Regions from separate parts of the Vibrio chaetopteri genome, predicted to be linked through region 1. Evidence: predicted binding sites of a transcription regulator. Region 1 holds the regulator's gene; each other region holds the start of a gene.
What was found. The regulator PurR, encoded in region 1, represses purine synthesis genes. The targets are predictions, from matches to a motif close to TNANGNAAACGTTTNCNTNA.
Positions count from the first base shown of each region.

Region 2: a site for PurR is predicted at 2,843-2,862, ahead of pyrD (quinone-dependent dihydroorotate dehydrogenase). Genes of this name have one in related genera too.
Region 3: a site for PurR is predicted at 1,795-1,814, ahead of purT (formate-dependent phosphoribosylglycinamide formyltransferase). Genes of this name have one in related genera too.
Region 4: a site for PurR is predicted at 2,074-2,093, ahead of PG915_RS11150 (inosine/guanosine kinase). Genes of this name have one in related genera too.

Region 1 covers NZ_CP115920.1:1,371,319-1,375,305, reverse strand. The annotation lists gene torD (molecular chaperone TorD) at 1-593, shown strand, start outside; gene purR (HTH-type transcriptional repressor PurR) at 954-1,958, shown strand; cyclic di-GMP riboswitch class I at 2,135-2,222, shown strand; gene PG915_RS06230 (TfoX/Sxy family DNA transformation protein) at 2,338-2,928, shown strand; gene PG915_RS06225 (TVP38/TMEM64 family protein) at 3,049-3,732, shown strand; gene PG915_RS06220 (putative signal transducing protein) at 3,733-3,987, shown strand, end outside.
Region 2 covers NZ_CP115920.1:1,904,227-1,908,213, reverse strand. The annotation lists gene rlmKL (bifunctional 23S rRNA (guanine(2069)-N(7))-methyltransferase RlmK/23S rRNA (guanine(2445)-N(2))-methyltransferase RlmL) at 1-446, opposite strand, end outside; gene PG915_RS08635 (cell division protein ZapC) at 1,033-1,578, opposite strand; gene pyrD (quinone-dependent dihydroorotate dehydrogenase) at 1,744-2,754, opposite strand; gene PG915_RS08625 (NAD-glutamate dehydrogenase) at 2,961-3,987, opposite strand, start outside.
Region 3 covers NZ_CP115920.1:2,043,897-2,047,883, reverse strand. The annotation lists gene PG915_RS09200 (VOC family protein) at 121-477, shown strand; gene purT (formate-dependent phosphoribosylglycinamide formyltransferase) at 561-1,736, opposite strand; gene cdd (cytidine deaminase) at 1,898-2,785, opposite strand; gene PG915_RS09185 (CidB/LrgB family autolysis modulator) at 2,951-3,637, opposite strand; gene PG915_RS09180 (CidA/LrgA family protein) at 3,639-3,987, opposite strand, start outside.
Region 4 covers NZ_CP115920.1:2,473,323-2,477,309, forward strand. The annotation lists gene PG915_RS11145 (H-NS family nucleoid-associated regulatory protein) at 222-629, shown strand; gene PG915_RS11150 (inosine/guanosine kinase) at 684-1,988, opposite strand; gene mnmA (tRNA 2-thiouridine(34) synthase MnmA) at 2,239-3,348, shown strand; gene hflD (high frequency lysogenization protein HflD) at 3,384-3,987, shown strand, end outside.

The sequences.
Region 1 (3,987 bases):
GGTGGCTATCAAGCTTGTTTGCTTCTGAGCTGACCGACGATGAGCTAAGCAAATACCACAGCCCAGAAATACGTTCGTTTCTAACCGGACTTGGTGAAAACCCATCGCTGTCGGAGCCAATCAAAACCTTCACTGATTCGCTCAATAGATTGCAAGTACGTGAAGATGCTCAATTGGAGCTCTCTGCCGATTTTTGTGATCTGTTTTTAAAGACCGACAAGCATGGCGCACTGCCTTATGCCTCAATGTACATTGGTACTTCTGGCCTACTCAACGACCAACCTGCGCAAGAAATGGCAGATCTACTCGCCAAGTACGGTATTGCAGTAAATAAAGATCTCAATGAGCCAGCGGATCACCTTGCCATCGAACTCGATTTTCTAGGTAACCTTATCATCCGTTCGAACGAACTGGAGAACGACGCACTGCACGAACAAGCGGACTTCATCAATACTCATCTCATGAGTTGGTTGCCTCAGTTTGTTAAAAAGTGCCAACAGTTTGATGAATTTGGCTTCTACTCTGCTGCTGCAAGCCTCTTGCACGCCTTCTGTCTGTTAGACCTGACCTACCTTGCGGATGAAAACGACTAACTCCGATTTCAACTGATAGGTGCGACACATACTAAAGGCGCAAACGTGGTTTTCAGTCATCTGAGTCAATTTTGCGCCTTAGTTATAAATTTGTGGGATAAATGATTGCCAGCTCACTAAGCTGCGACTACAATTCGCCGTTTAAATGCAATCGCCCATTGGTATTACAGAAAATCATCTCCACTTAGGTGGCAATATCGAGCTTTGAGCTCAATTTGTTGATTCTGCCTAGGCTTGCATACACTTGCCGGTTTCCGCTTTTACATCCGTTTATTCACAAAAGCGCTGGAACCACTAAAATTAAAGCGGCACAAACGTTTACTCACTAATTCAATAAGCCGCGACTAATAGGATATCACTATGGCAACCATTAAAGATGTCGCCCGACTTGCTGGCGTTTCCACGACCACAGTATCCCATGTAATTAATAAAACTCGTTTTGTTGCAGAAGCAACGCAAGAAAAAGTGATGGCGGCGGTCGATGAACTCAACTACGCGCCTAGTGCTGTTGCTCGTAGCCTGAAGTGCAATTCGACTAAAACCATTGGTATGTTGGTCACCCAATCGACCAACTTATTTTTCTCAGAAGTTATCGATGGCGTTGAAAGTTACTGCTATCGCCAAGGCTATACACTGATTTTGTGTAACACAGGTGGTGTTTACGAGAAGCAGCGTGACTACATTCGCATGCTGGCAGAAAAACGCGTCGATGGTATTTTGGTGATGTGTTCCGACTTGACTGAAGAGCTTCTTGAGATGCTTGACCGTCACGCAGACATTCCAAAAGTGATCATGGATTGGGGTCCAGAGAGCTCTCAAGCCGATAAGATCATCGATAATTCAGAGGAAGGTGGCTATCTAGCGACTAAGTTTTTGATTGAGAAAGGTCATACCGATATTGCCTGTCTAAGTGGTCACCTAGAAAAAGCGGTATGCCAAGAACGCATCATCGGCTATAAACGTGCACTGGCGGAAGCCGGCATTGAGATGAAAGAAGATCGTATTCTTGAAGGTAACTTTGAATGTGATACTGCGGTAATCGCCGCTAACCGCATCGCCGCAATGGAAGAGAGACCAACGGCCGTGTTCTGTTTTAATGACACAATGGCATTTGGACTTATGAGTCGCCTTCAACAGCTTGGTGTAAACGTACCTGAAGATATCTCTGTTATCGGTTATGACAATATTGAACTGGCTGAATACTTTTCGCCACCGCTGACAACGGTTCACCAACCGAAGCGACGTGTTGGTAAAAATGCCTTTGAGATTCTACTAGAACGAATCAAAGATAAAGGTCACGAAAAACGCATTTTTGAAATGCACCCAGAAATTGTAGAACGTGACTCTGTCAAAGCCCTAACCTAACGCTGACAAAAGTGCCGATTTCGGCACTTTTTGATCTCTATTCAAAATTCCCCCCTACTGCTGTCAATTTTTTATTCACCTTGAGGCACAAACAACCAAACATTATTTGAACTAAGATCACATTTCCAAAGATCACATATCAATAACTTACGTAGTTTTCCTATATGCTATATGTGTCACGCACAGGGCAAACCATCTGAAAGGGTGGGACGCAAAGCCACCGGCCTAAACCAATTTTTATTGATAGGTAGCGGGGTTGCCGATGGCAAGGGCAAAGACTCAGTTATAGCAGTGGCTTAACAGAGCTCTGACACCCGTTTGCTATACTCTCGGACCTGATTTTGGTGACACAATCAATAACACCGAGAAAAGAATAAGCATGGATAATCCTATACTAAAAGATTCAATGCAGTTATTCGCTCAGCTTGGAAGAGTAAAGTCTCGATCCATGTTCGGCGGATTTGGCATCTTCGTAGACGATACGATGTTTGCATTAGCAGTGAATAACAAATTACATATCAGAACTGACCGTCAGACCATTTCCACCTTTAAAAAGCTAGGTTACAAACCATACGTTTATAAAAAGCGTGGATTTCCCGTGGTAACCAAGTACTTCGCACTACCAGACGATTGTTGGCAAGATCAAGACGCTATCTTGACTCATGCTAAACAGGCGCTCGCGTTTGCAAAAACTGAAAAAGAGCAGCAGTCTGAAGCGAAGCCAAACCGATTAAAGGATCTTCCTAATTTACGACTGGCAACTGAGCGTATGCTTAAAAAAGCCGGTATCGAATCTGTGGGCGATCTACAGCAGCACGGCGCTGTTGAGGCATTTAAAGCCATCCAAAGAACCCACTCTAGCTCAGTTGGGCTCGAGTTACTATGGGCACTAGAAGGCGCCATCAACGGCACTCACTGGTCTGTGATACCACAAACCAAACGAGAAGAGCTTGCTAGCTTAATCAACTAACCCTTGGTTTTCCCAATAAAAAATCAGCCTTATGGCTGATTTTTTTCGTATTAGATGAAAGGAAAAGGTCACACTCCCTTTCTACTACACTAATACTAAGACATTACAAAGGATATCGTCATGAGCAAGAAGCTAATACTTGGATTAGTACTGGTTGCCATCATCGTATTTTTAGGCGTTAATTTTGGTCAACATCTTACGCTCGAAAACGCCAAAGCGCAGCAAGCCGCACTGGCTGAGTACATCGATGCCAATTTTGTTACTGCGGCACTCACTTACTTTTTTGCCTACATCGCGATTACTGCGTTTTCGATTCCAGGCGCTGCAGTGGTTACCTTGCTAGGTGCTGCATTGTTTGGTTTTTGGACAAGTCTATTACTGGTTTCTTTCGCGAGCACTATTGGCGCGACATTGGCGTTTTTGAGCAGTCGATTCCTACTTCGCGACTGGGTGCAGAGTAAATTTGGTTCTAAACTCGATACCATTAATAAAGGGGTCGAAAAAGACGGTGCCTTTTACCTGTTCTCACTTAGGCTCATCCCAGTATTCCCGTTCTTTTTGATTAACCTATTGATGGGTCTGACGCCAATCCGCGCATCAAAATACTACTTGGTGAGTCAACTTGGTATGCTGCCTGGTACGGCCGTGTACTTAAACGCAGGTACGCAACTTGCCAACATTGATAGCCTGTCTGGCATTGTATCACCGACAGTATTGGCTTCCTTTGCACTACTTGGTTTGTTCCCGCTCATCGCTAAATGGATCATGGCGCGACTGTCTCGCTCACCGCAGGTACAAGAATAGATGAAGATTTTTATCGGCAACAACCCACCAGAAACTCACATCGTGCAGCAGCAACTGGCTTCAGAGGGCATACATTGCGAAGTGCGCGGAGAGGGAGTATTTGGGCTAAGAGGTGAAGTGCCTTTTGACGAAAGCTCACTGCCTTATGTTTGGCTGTTCGATACTGAGCAATCAATGATGGCAAAAGCCATTATCAAGCAGTGGCAGTTAAAAACCCAATATGCCAATCACGCAGATTGGCATTGCTTTGCATGT
Region 2 (3,987 bases), 530 kb from region 1:
AGAGCCTTATCACGATGCAAACGCACATGCACACGTACATCGGCTCCATCTTTACTGATGTTTGGTCTTGGTAAGTTCTTCTTATTAAAGCAATCCACTACCGCGTCTTTCACTTTCATTGCGCCATATTGGCTATTACGGATCTCTCGGTTCGTACCGTTGAAATCAACAATGAATTTCTTCGTGCTGTGGAAGTGGTTAACCCAGTTGATGGACGAAGCAGCCAGATAAAGGTCCATATCATCTTGGCAAGTGAATTCCGACAGTACTTTAACAAAGCGAGAAGCATAGCGGCTCCACAAACAAGCGCGATAAATCTGCTCATTAGTCGCTTTAAATTTCACCCCTGCTTGAACAGGCTTTACAGAAGTTAAGCCCATTTGTTCAAGCTCTTGAGCGAGAAGGTTTTCAAGTCCGTTAGAAGTGACGGCAAGATATTGGTTCATAGTGTTCATCTGGCTGTGAAAAATGGTGTTGATTATACCTGACATTACTGCCTGTCACTAAACAAACCTTCAATAACCCGCGTTCAAAGTGTTTGTTCGCACAAGGTTTAACCGGTGTAAGCGCCTAACACATACCGGCACCCTACATTAGCTTGTACTTAATTAATTCACCATAAACCAACGGCTTTCGCGATAGTGAATACTTATTCGCGGCACGATTGGTATATACCAAAGCCCATATTTTCGTGTAACTTAGTTACAGAAAGTACCTAAATGGGGAACTCATTAGTTAATTAGCCCCTATTAAGGGAAATAAAAACGTTACTTTTAGTGGTAAAAAAAAGCGAAATATTTGCTCTGCAACAAGATAGATACGGCAAAACATCGCCGCTTGGATGGTTAAAGAGCTCGCTTGAGGAGTAAAACTGAAGGGGACTTGTAGGTTTTTGGTAAATAGCAGACAAAAAAAATCGGCCAACCAGGCCGATAAATTCTACGAGAAATGAAGGAAACACATATTATTGTTGTTTAAAGCTGCCACTGCTTTTTCTTATAAGGCGCGTTAACGCGCTCTAAGTGCCCCGCTCTAACCTACAAGAGCGATAGGCTGGTTTAATGCGATAAACTGCTGTGCACACGTCATACGGTCGTGCATCACTTTAATGCTTTGGCCAAACGTGACTTGCTTGCTGGCTGTCAAACTGAATGACTCTAAGTCGACTAACGCACACAAACTGGCACTCTCTCCCACTTCCAGAACGATGAAGAAACCTTCTGAATTTGAGTTTACCAATCGAACCAGTTCCCCTTCCTCTGGCTGATAAGAGCCATCTTGGTGGTCGAAGAACCAGCTTTTTGGTTGTACGGGTTTATGAAAGCGCTTGGCTGCCACGCAATACAGCGTTAGTTCAGCCTGTCTAGGCTCTGAGAGCTCAAGTACACTAATTTGGTCTTTAAAGGTTTGAAACGCGGATGCGTCATCGACAGTGAAGTTGTTCTGACCCATCGCGCAGTCGACAAGGAGTTTACGGGAAAGATTGGTTTTAAAAACCATATCGTCTCCCAAGTCCAGCATAAGAGAGTTCTCACTCTCGTCCATATACCAGATCCATGTATCGCTGGGTTTAAGCATCGTTCCGTCTCTATATTTAAAGAATAATCAGACTGTTAGGTAAAACGCTTAATTACCTGTTGGTCAGTTGTTACTAATTCTAAAAACGAATAAACAAAAAAAAAAGGGGAAAACTAATTTCCCCTTTCTCGATTAAAATCTAGTCACTTTGGTAGATGAAAGCGTTTATAGATTCTTAACGATGTCTTTAACAAGTTTTGGACCGTGGTAAATAAAGCCAGAGTAAACTTGCACCAGCGAAGCACCGGCCATCAGTTTCTCTTTTGCAGACACGTACGAGTCAATACCACCAACACCAATGATTGGAAGCTTACCATCAAGGTTTTTCGCTAGAAGGCGCACTACTTCTGTACTGCGAGACTGTACTGGACGGCCGCTCAAGCCACCAGCCTCATTGGCGTGCTTCATACCTTCTACGACAGAGCGATCCAATGTTGTATTGGTGGCGATCACACCGTCAATTTGGTTCTTGATCAATGAATCGCAGATTTGGCTAATCTCGTCATCACTTAGATCCGGCGCGATCTTCAGTGCAAGAGGTACATATTTACCATGCTTTTCAGCCAATTCTGACTGTTTTGTTTTCAGCTCAGCAAGGAGTTCATCCAGTGCTTCACCGTATTGCAAACTACGAAGTCCAGGAGTGTTAGGAGATGAGATGTTTACAGCAATGTAGCCCGCGTGCTCGTAAACCTTCTCCATACAGATAATATAGTCTTCAGCACCCTTCTCGATTGGCGTATCTTTATTTTTACCAATGTTGATACCGATGATTCCGTCATATTTTGCTTTCTTAACGTTCTCTACCAGATTATCAACGCCCAAGTTACTGAAACCCATTCGGTTGATAATACCTTCAGCTTCTACCAAGCGGAACAGGCGTGGTTTGTCATTACCTGACTGTGGGCGTGGTGTTACCGTACCAACTTCAACAAAACCAAAGCCCATAGCGCCGAATGCTTCGATACATTCGCCGTTTTTGTCTAAGCCTGCAGCTAGACCCACAGGGTTTTTAAACGTCAAACCCATGCATTCTACTGGTCGATTTGGTAATTGTTGGCGATAAGCGAGATCAAGTGGTGTGCCGGTGAAGCGCTTGAAGTTTTGAATAGCGAGATCGTGAGCCTTTTCGGCATCAAGTTGGAAAAAGCCAGTTCTGGCAAGACGGTAAAGCATTGTGCCTCCGATAGAAAACCCGTGTAAACGGGGCGGTATTATTTACTGATTCGCCTAAACATGCAATCAAGATTTGTCTTTATCGAAAAAAAGCAAACGTTTCGCATAAGATTCAATCAAATTTACGTTACACCGTCACCAAATTTGATGCTTGATACAAAAAAGCGCCCCTAAGAGCGCTTATCTTTTGATATCAGGCAGTTAACCTATAGATTATTTGCACAGTTCAGGTTCAACAAACTGAGTTCGCGCAGTGCTACCGAGAACTTAGCGAACTCGTGTACATTCCCCACTTTGAACTCATTGAGAATATTTTCCCACCGTTGAAGGCTATGTGTATTGGTATCCATCCAGTTATCAAGTGACAGTATCACGTCTTCTGAATCTCCCCCACAACCACATCGCAATACTTGAGCAGTCAACAAACGCTGCTGCCAATCAAGATCTTCACGGAATGCCGCTCTTGCCAATGCTTGCCAGTTATTATCAACTGCTTGGCCGTTGATTTGATTCAAGAACCAATGCAGTGATAATCGATCACCTAAGTGGAAGTAAAGTTTCGACGCTCGTTCAACTTCAAAGCTCGCTTCAGCTGCAATTTCAGCGATATCTACTGCAGAAAGTAAGCTAGATAAACGCGACACATAGTTCGCAAGTTCGCTACCTACCCCTTGCTCAACCCATACTTGCGCTAATTCATGATGCTCTTCAACTTCTTCGGCCACCAAACATTTCTCAAGAGTTTGCTCAACCTTAATAACGTCTTCACGATAACGGGCAACCAACTCTTCTACCGACTGCTTACCCGGACGGTTACGCAGAATCCAGCGAGCCAATCTACGCAGCGTTCTGCGAACAATAAACAACAATTCATACTGTGCTTCAGAGCTCGCGACATTATCTAACTTTCTAATTTGCTCAAAAGTATAAGCAAAGCCGTAGATTTCTCGAGACGCCGCGTACGCATTCGCAATATCGACCACGGTTGCACCTGTTTCTTCTTGCAATCGAGTCACAAAGTTACAGCCCATCTCGTTAACCATCTGATTTGCAAGCATAGTTGAGATAATTTCTGCGCGCAGTGGATGATTTGGCATACTTTCTAAGTAGTTACGGCGTAACTCTGATGGAAAGTACTGAGTCAGTTGTTGTTGATGATATGGGTCATTCGCGATGTCATCTGTCACCAACTCCTCTTTCAGCACCATCTTACCGTAAGCCACCAGCACGGAA
Region 3 (3,987 bases), 670 kb from region 1:
TAATCCTAGTGTATAGCTGATCAGTAGGAGGTTTGAGATAAATGCCTATCTTCTCACAAACCTAAAGGGATAGATCTTTTACTATGAACGGTAATTGATGACTCAAACAATGGAGCTGAAATGAGTGAGCAAGTAAAACTGGACTACGTTGAATTCGCGGCCGGTGATTTAGAAAAAACAAAGCGTTTCTTTACGGCTGTATTTGACTGGTCTTTTCAGGATTATGGTGATGACTATACAGCGTTTGAAAATCAAGGCTTAAATGGCGGCTTCTATCGTGCAGAGCTATGTTCAACGGCTGAAAATGGCGGTGCATTGCTAGTCTTCTACAGCGCCGACATAGAGGCAACATACAAAAAGGTCGAAGCCAACCAAGGCGTGATTATTCGTGAAATCTTTGATTTTCCCGGCGGTTGCCGCTTCCATTTTACTGAACCCAGTGGCAACGAGTTCGCCGTTTGGTCTGCGTCACGTTAAATGCGGAGTAAAGGAAAGAGAATAAAAAGCAGGCACTGAATCATTCCAGAGCCTGCTTTCTGGCATTGATAGAACGTGTGTGTTTAGTAAATGACTTTCACTTTCTTCGCGCAGCTTACTGCCTCATCTACCGCTGTTTCAAGCGATTTGCGTTTAGTCAAAATCACACCTAAACGGCGACGACCATCGATATCTGGCTTACCGAATAGGCGCACCTGAGTCTGTGGCAGTGCCAATGCTTCATCTAGACCCTCAAAACGAATGTTATTAGAGGTGCCTTGACCAAGAATCACCGCTGAAGCCGCAGGGCCATATTGAGCAATGCTATTGACTGGCATACCAGTGAATGCACGTACGTGAAGTGCAAACTCAGACATTTCTTGAGAAATCAGTGTGACTAGGCCCGTATCGTGGGGACGTGGTGATACTTCATTGAAAATCACTTTGTCACCTTTAACGAACAGTTCTACGCCAAAAATACCGTAGCCGCCAAGTGCGTTAACCACTTGCTCTGCTGTGTACTCCGCTGCTTTGCGTGCATTTTCAGTCATTACTTGTGGCTGCCAAGATTCGCGGTAGTCGCCATCTTCCTGGCGGTGGCCAATAGGTGCGCAGAAGTGAACGCCGTCAACCGCACGTACTGTCAGCAATGTAATCTCGTAATCAAAGTCGATGAAACCTTCTACAATTACGCGACCAGCACCAGTGCGGCCGCCTTCCTGAGCATATCTCCACGCTTTTTCGATGTCCGCTTCGGTTTTGACAACGCTCTGACCTTTGCCTGACGAACTCATTACTGGTTTAACGACGCAAGGAACACCAACGTGTTCAACGGCTGCTTTAAAATCGTCATAGTTGTCTGCAAACTGGTAAGGGGAGGTGTTCAACCCGAGTTCTTCTGCTGCTAAGCGTCGGATCCCTTCACGGTTCATGGTGAGCTTGGTCGCATTCGCAGTAGGGACGACATTGAGTCCTTTGCTTTCAAGCTCGACTAACTTGTCCGTTGCGATGGCTTCAATTTCAGGAACCACATAGCTTGGTTTCTCTTTCTCGATGATGGCTTCTAGCGCTTCCCCATCCAACATATCAAGTACATAGCTACGGTGAGCGACTTGCATTGCTGGTGCGTCTTCGTAGCGATCGCAGGCGATGACTTCTAAACCAAGTCGCTGACATTCGATGGCGACTTCTTTACCTAGTTCACCAGAGCCCAACAGTAATACACGTGTAGCGTTTTCACGAGTTGCTGTACCAAACATATAAAATCCTTGACGTTCATGAGGAAGAATTGCCGAGGATCATACTGGATTATCCTCAAAAAGCAAACGTTTGCGCCTAAAATTAATTGAGTTACTAGAATCGCTAAAAAAATAGCCTCGCAATAGGGCGAGGCTATGATTTTGTTCAATAAAACCGATGACTATAAAGCGATATATTCCAATGGAATATCTGGGTCGATCGCTTCAAGCGTCGCTTGTGTATCAGCAAGGTGGCTGATTTTGCCGGAGGCCATTTCTGCAAGAGCCACGAGTTTAATATCTTCGAACGATTGCCCTGCGAGTAATAGCTGCATGAAAGCAACTTGAAGCGGAGGCAGACTAGGGTTGAATGCGGCGTTTTCCGCATAAGCACCGTTGTAGGTATTGCCGTCTTTAGTGCTAATAGCAACGCCGCTAAGGTTCTTAGTATATGGCGAGTGGCTTTGATTAAGCGCGTCGACAGCAGCTAGAACCAATGTGTCTGTCTCATCGGTTGTTAGCCCGTGTTGTTTAGGACTCATTAGCGCGTCAGAAATACCCAAATCTTTAGGGCCAAAGGATTCTGGTAGGTACTCTTGTAACGTCATTTCATCACGTTGTGGTAATTGCACAACCAAAGAATCTGCGGTGGTGAGTTCGTTCATGAACTGACGACAGTGACCGCAAGGACTGTAGTTGATAGTGATGTCTTTCAGACCATTTTCACCTTTCATCCAAGCGTGGCTGATAGCGGACTGCTCGGCATGGACGGTTTGACCAAGCTGAGCGCCGATGATTTCCATGTTGGCACCAAAATAAAGGCGTCCGGATAACCCACGAACGATTGCGCCGACAAAAAACTCTGAAATGGGCGCATAGGAATACGCTGCTGCAAAAGGTAAAAGGGCGACACGCAATTCGCTATCGTCAAGACCAGACAATGCCTGGAGCTTTTCAAACTGCTCTTTAGATAAAGTCGCATCGAAATCTGGAGCCGTTAAAATAGGCTTTAAAAAGGTGGCAATATGCTCTGGAGTGTCGGCCAACGCAGAATCAAAACGATCAGTCATGCGGTTTCCTATGTGATTAAGTGTTTTTTTACATTCTAAGCAAGTTTCAAGGAACTAAAGGTGATGCCGATCACATGTGTGAGTGCAACAATTGTAAATATTGCAATATAAGAGTGAGGTCACACAAAATTGCGGATTGTTAGAATCGACAACCCGCAATAGGTATTAGCCAAGCCAATGGCTTAACCAAATTGAAAAGGCGAACATAGAGGGGGCTAGTACGGAGGTAATAACACCGCATATTACCAGTGCTAGAGAGCTAAACGCGGCATCGCGAGGATCTTTTTCAGCGCTCGTAGCTGTGCCTAGAGCGTGAGATACCGTTCCCATCGTGAGGCCTTTCGCAATCGGATGGGTGACGCCTAATAGTTGGTAAATTGGATAGGCCATTATGGCACCGAATAGACCAACAAGTAACACAAGGATGGCTGCGATCGCAGGCTCGCCACCGAGATGACTAGAAACCTCCATCGCTATAGGAGTAGTAACGGACTTACCGAGTAAGCTAGCAATAAGCTCCGTGTCTGCACCTAGCGATACGGCGATTATCGATGCTGTAAACATTGACGCGATGCTTCCCACACCGCAGGCAAGGGCAATGATGCGCCAGTTTTGGCGTATCTGAGGAAGTTGCTCATACAAGGGATAGGCTAGGGCAACAACCGCAGGTTGAAGCAAGTAGCTAATCCACTCGTTGTCTGCGTAATAGGTATCAAACGGTACATTTAGTATCAGTAGCAGAGGGATTAGCATTGCGATGCTAAGTAAAAGCGGATTGAAAATGGGATTCTTCGCTTTTATGGCGATAAAGCGAGCAATAAAAAACACGATAACGGTGACAGGAAGCCACATATTATTTGTCTCCCTTCTTTAAAAAGCGATCAAGGAACACCGAAAGCACAATCAATACGATCAAAGAGCCACCCACAGCACTAGCTAGAATAGGGAGTGCGTTGCTCACTAGCATATCGAAGTGATTCATCAGGCCGACACTTATCGGCACAAATAGCAAAATCATATAGCGAATAAACACATGAGCTCCGGGTTGCACTAGGCGAACCGGGACAACGCCGCTGGCGAGGCCGGCAAATAGAAGCAACATGCCAAACACACTTCCGGGAATGGATACGTCGAGTAGGCTTTGAAGGGCGTTACCTAACCAAAGTGAAACAAAAATAATGGCAAAAGAGGCTACATAGCGA
Region 4 (3,987 bases), 1.1 Mb from region 1:
ATCCAAAATTGTAGCGTCTTTTATGAAGAAAGATTCACAATTGAATCAATATTGCGTCAATCTTTCCTGAGCGTCAGGTTTTGAGCACGTTTATCATCTTCAATTATCAAGTTTTTGTAAGAATTCTTATTTTTATTGTTTTCACCCAATGAAAATATTGTCAATTTTAAATTTGATGTTTATTATTAATCGAAACCAAATAAATAACTCATGGGAATGTCATGTCTGAATTAACTAAAACTCTACTTAATATTCGTAGCCTGCGTGCATTTGCTCGTGAACTTACTCTTGAGCAACTGGAAGAAGCACTAGAAAAACTAACAACTGTTGTTGGTGAAAGACAAGAAGCAGAAGCAGAAGAGCGTGAAGCGAAACAAGCTCGTGAAGCTAAGCTAACTGAATATGCGCAGATGATCGCTCAAGACGGCATTGACGTTGAAGACCTTATTGCTGCGCTTTCTGGTGAATCTAAAGGTAAAGCAAAGGCTAAGCGCGCTCCACGTCCTGCAAAATACAAATATGTAGATGCAACTGGCGCAGAAAAAACTTGGACAGGTCAAGGTCGTACACCTTCTGTTATCCAAGCAGCACTAGACGCAGGCAAATCTCTAGAAGAGTTTGAAATTTAATTCAAACTCCTTTAGTCATTTATAAAGAAAGCGCCAATAACTGGCGCTTTCTTTTTATCTTTCCCAATAAGCCTCTTCAAGGCTATCTTCTCTTTCAGGTAAACCTCTAGAAAGACGAGGTGAATGCTGAACCAATACCTCATAACTTGCTCGGTTCGAGTACTTACACACTTGTGAGAATGATGAATACGTCAAGAAAGTATGCTGGTGTTTGCTTGAGTTAGGTACATTTTCTTTATGGTATTTATTTGCCGCCATATCATGTAACAACGCAGACAACGCCGCATCACCCGCGCCATTGGTATTCTTAATCTTTTCTGGGCCGCCCATATAAGGCGCAATATGTGAATAGACTTTAATAGGATTATCACAGGCGTCTTTTACCGCTGGTCGACTAAATTCAAAACGATTGAATTCAGCAATACAACCAGGTAATAGAGGTAAACTCGTTTCACGTTTAGACGCATCTTCTGTATAACCCGCCATGTACAAACCGACAGGGCCAGCAGTACAAAGCACCAAATCAACCCAATCAAGCGCTTTATCTGAAGCTGCTAATGGATCTTTTTCTCCAGTGAGTGCTTCCGCTTCATCTTCATTCATTGCAACAACAGAAACATGCTGTTTCAAGAAGTCGCGCCAATATTCAGGGTCGTCCTGAATAACGAAGCGCGTACCGAGTGTTAATACAACTGGAACATTATATTTCTTGGCGTATTCGATTGCTTGCATTGTTGCTTCTGGCATTGGGTCGCCATCTTTACAACGCACCAAATACGCGGTTAAAACCAAAGCCGACGCTTTTTTGAAGATTTTTTCAGGAATACTATCCGCACGAAGTTGGTTCATCTGCCCTTCACTGATTGCGAAAGTTCGCTCACCATCTTCGGTAATCAAGGTAAAGCAGCGGCCAATTGCACCTTCTACACCTTGAAGATAATTAAGATCCATTCGGCTAGACGTATTACACAGATAGCGGTAACCATAGCTACCAATCTTAATATCAGCACTCATAACACCAAGCAGAACCGATTTATCGTCCGCTAATACAGAGTAGTTGTGCAACGTATTACCAATCGTGCCACCAGCGTATTCATTGGTGATCAGCTCTTTATCCTTCAACTCGTTATATAAAGCTTCCGCCGCTTGGTCATCAATAACCAACGAGTGCCCTTTACTTAGGCCAAACTTATCGATCACACTGCTGTCAACTTTTGCTTCAATGTCCACCAAGGTTTGGTCAATACCAATGATGTGCGTACGTGACATCTTCTTGCTGATTTGCGATTGGCTAACGAGCAGGTCTCGCTCATGAACAGGGAAGTAGTGCTTTGACTTTCTTTGGCCTGGGAATTTCATACGGTTGTCTTCGTCATAAGTAAATAAGAAGGGTTAAGGGCGGCGATTCTACCTCTGTATAGATTACCTCGGCAACATACGCAATTTTAGCAAACGTTTACGTATCAATTTTTTTGTTATAAGCCTTGTTTTTCTCCCTATTAGGACGCATTTGAGGGGGTTAGAAAAGTGTGATTCATCTCGCGGAACTGTATTGCTGGTTTGGTTTCTGCTAGAATCGGCGTCCAATTTAATTAGGTGGTATTTATACATGTCTGATAACAGCCAAAAGAAAGTGATTGTCGGGATGTCCGGCGGTGTAGACTCCTCTGTTTCTGCCTATCTTCTGAAACAGCAAGGCTACCAAGTAGAAGGCCTGTTCATGAAGAACTGGGAAGAAGATGATAACGAGGAATACTGCACAGCAGCGGAAGATCTTGCCGACGCACAAGCGGTTTGTGACAAGCTAGGTATCCACCTGCATACGATCAACTTTGCGGCTGAGTACTGGGACAATGTTTTCGAATACTTCCTTGCAGAATACAAAGCAGGTCGTACGCCAAACCCAGACATTCTTTGTAACAAAGAAATCAAGTTTAAAGCGTTCTTAGAGTTTGCAGATGAAGTGCTAGATGCTGATTATATTGCCATGGGGCACTATGTAAGCCGCACTTTCCCTGAGAACGGTGAAGCGCCACAAATGTTACGTGGCCTAGACAGCAATAAAGACCAAAGCTACTTCCTTTATACGTTAAGCCACGACCAAGTTGCGCGCAGCTTGTTCCCTGTGGGTGAACTTGAGAAGCCAGAAGTACGACGCATTGCTGAAGAGCAAGGTCTGATTACGGCCAAGAAAAAAGACTCAACAGGTATTTGTTTTATCGGTGAGCGCAAATTTACAGACTTCTTGTCTCGCTATTTGCCAGCACAACCGGGTAAAATTGAGACGCCTGAAGGCAAAGAAATCGGTGAACACCAAGGTCTTATGTACCACACGCTCGGTCAACGTAAAGGTCTGCATATTGGCGGCCAAAAAGGCGGTGGTGGCAACGAAGACCCTTGGTACGTTGCAGAGAAAGATCTGAAACGCAATGTCCTTATCGCGGTACAAGGTGCTGACCACCCACTGCTAAAATCTAATGGACTTCGCGCTTCGCAACTGCACTGGGTTGATCGCCAAGCGATCACGCAGCCGTTACAATGCACAGTGAAAACCCGTTATCGTCAACAGGATATCCCTTGTACTATCATTCCTATCGACGATGAAAACATTAAAGTGATCTTTGATGAGCCACAAGTCGCAGTCACCCCAGGTCAATCTGCGGTATTCTACAGCGGCAATGTTTGTCTTGGTGGCGGCATCATCGAAGAGCGCATCTAAACACAATTCGCAGATTATTTTCTTAGGAGAACTACGTGGCTAATACACTTTATGACCGTACTATAGCGTTTGCAGGGATTTGCCAAGCCGTTGCCCTCGTTCAACGTGTTGCTAAAGACGGTTACTGTGATTCAGACGCGTTTGAAACCTCAATCAAAGCGATCACTAACATGAACCCGTCGAATACACTTGACGTGTTCGGTATCGAGTCTGATCTAAGAATCGGACTCGAGTGCCTAGTGAATGGGATCGACAGCACCCCTACGGGTAGCGAAATCACCCGCTATATCATTAGCTTGATGGCTCTAGAACGTAAACTAAACTCTCGCAATGACGCTATGGCGCAGCTTGGTGACCGCTTGCAAATGGTTGAGCGTCAACTTGATCACTATGAGCTACTCGATGAGCAAATGATCAGCAACCTCGCTAGCGTTTACTTAGACGTCATCAGCCCAATTGGACCTCGCATTCAAGTGACGGGGACTCCAGCAGTACTTCAGCAAACCTCTACGCAGCAGAAAGTACGCGCTCTGCTACTGTCTGGTATTCGTAGTGCTGTTTTATGGCGACAAGTAGGTGGTAAGCGTAGACACTTAGTTTTCGGACGCAAGAAAATGATTGAACAAGCACAGATTCTGC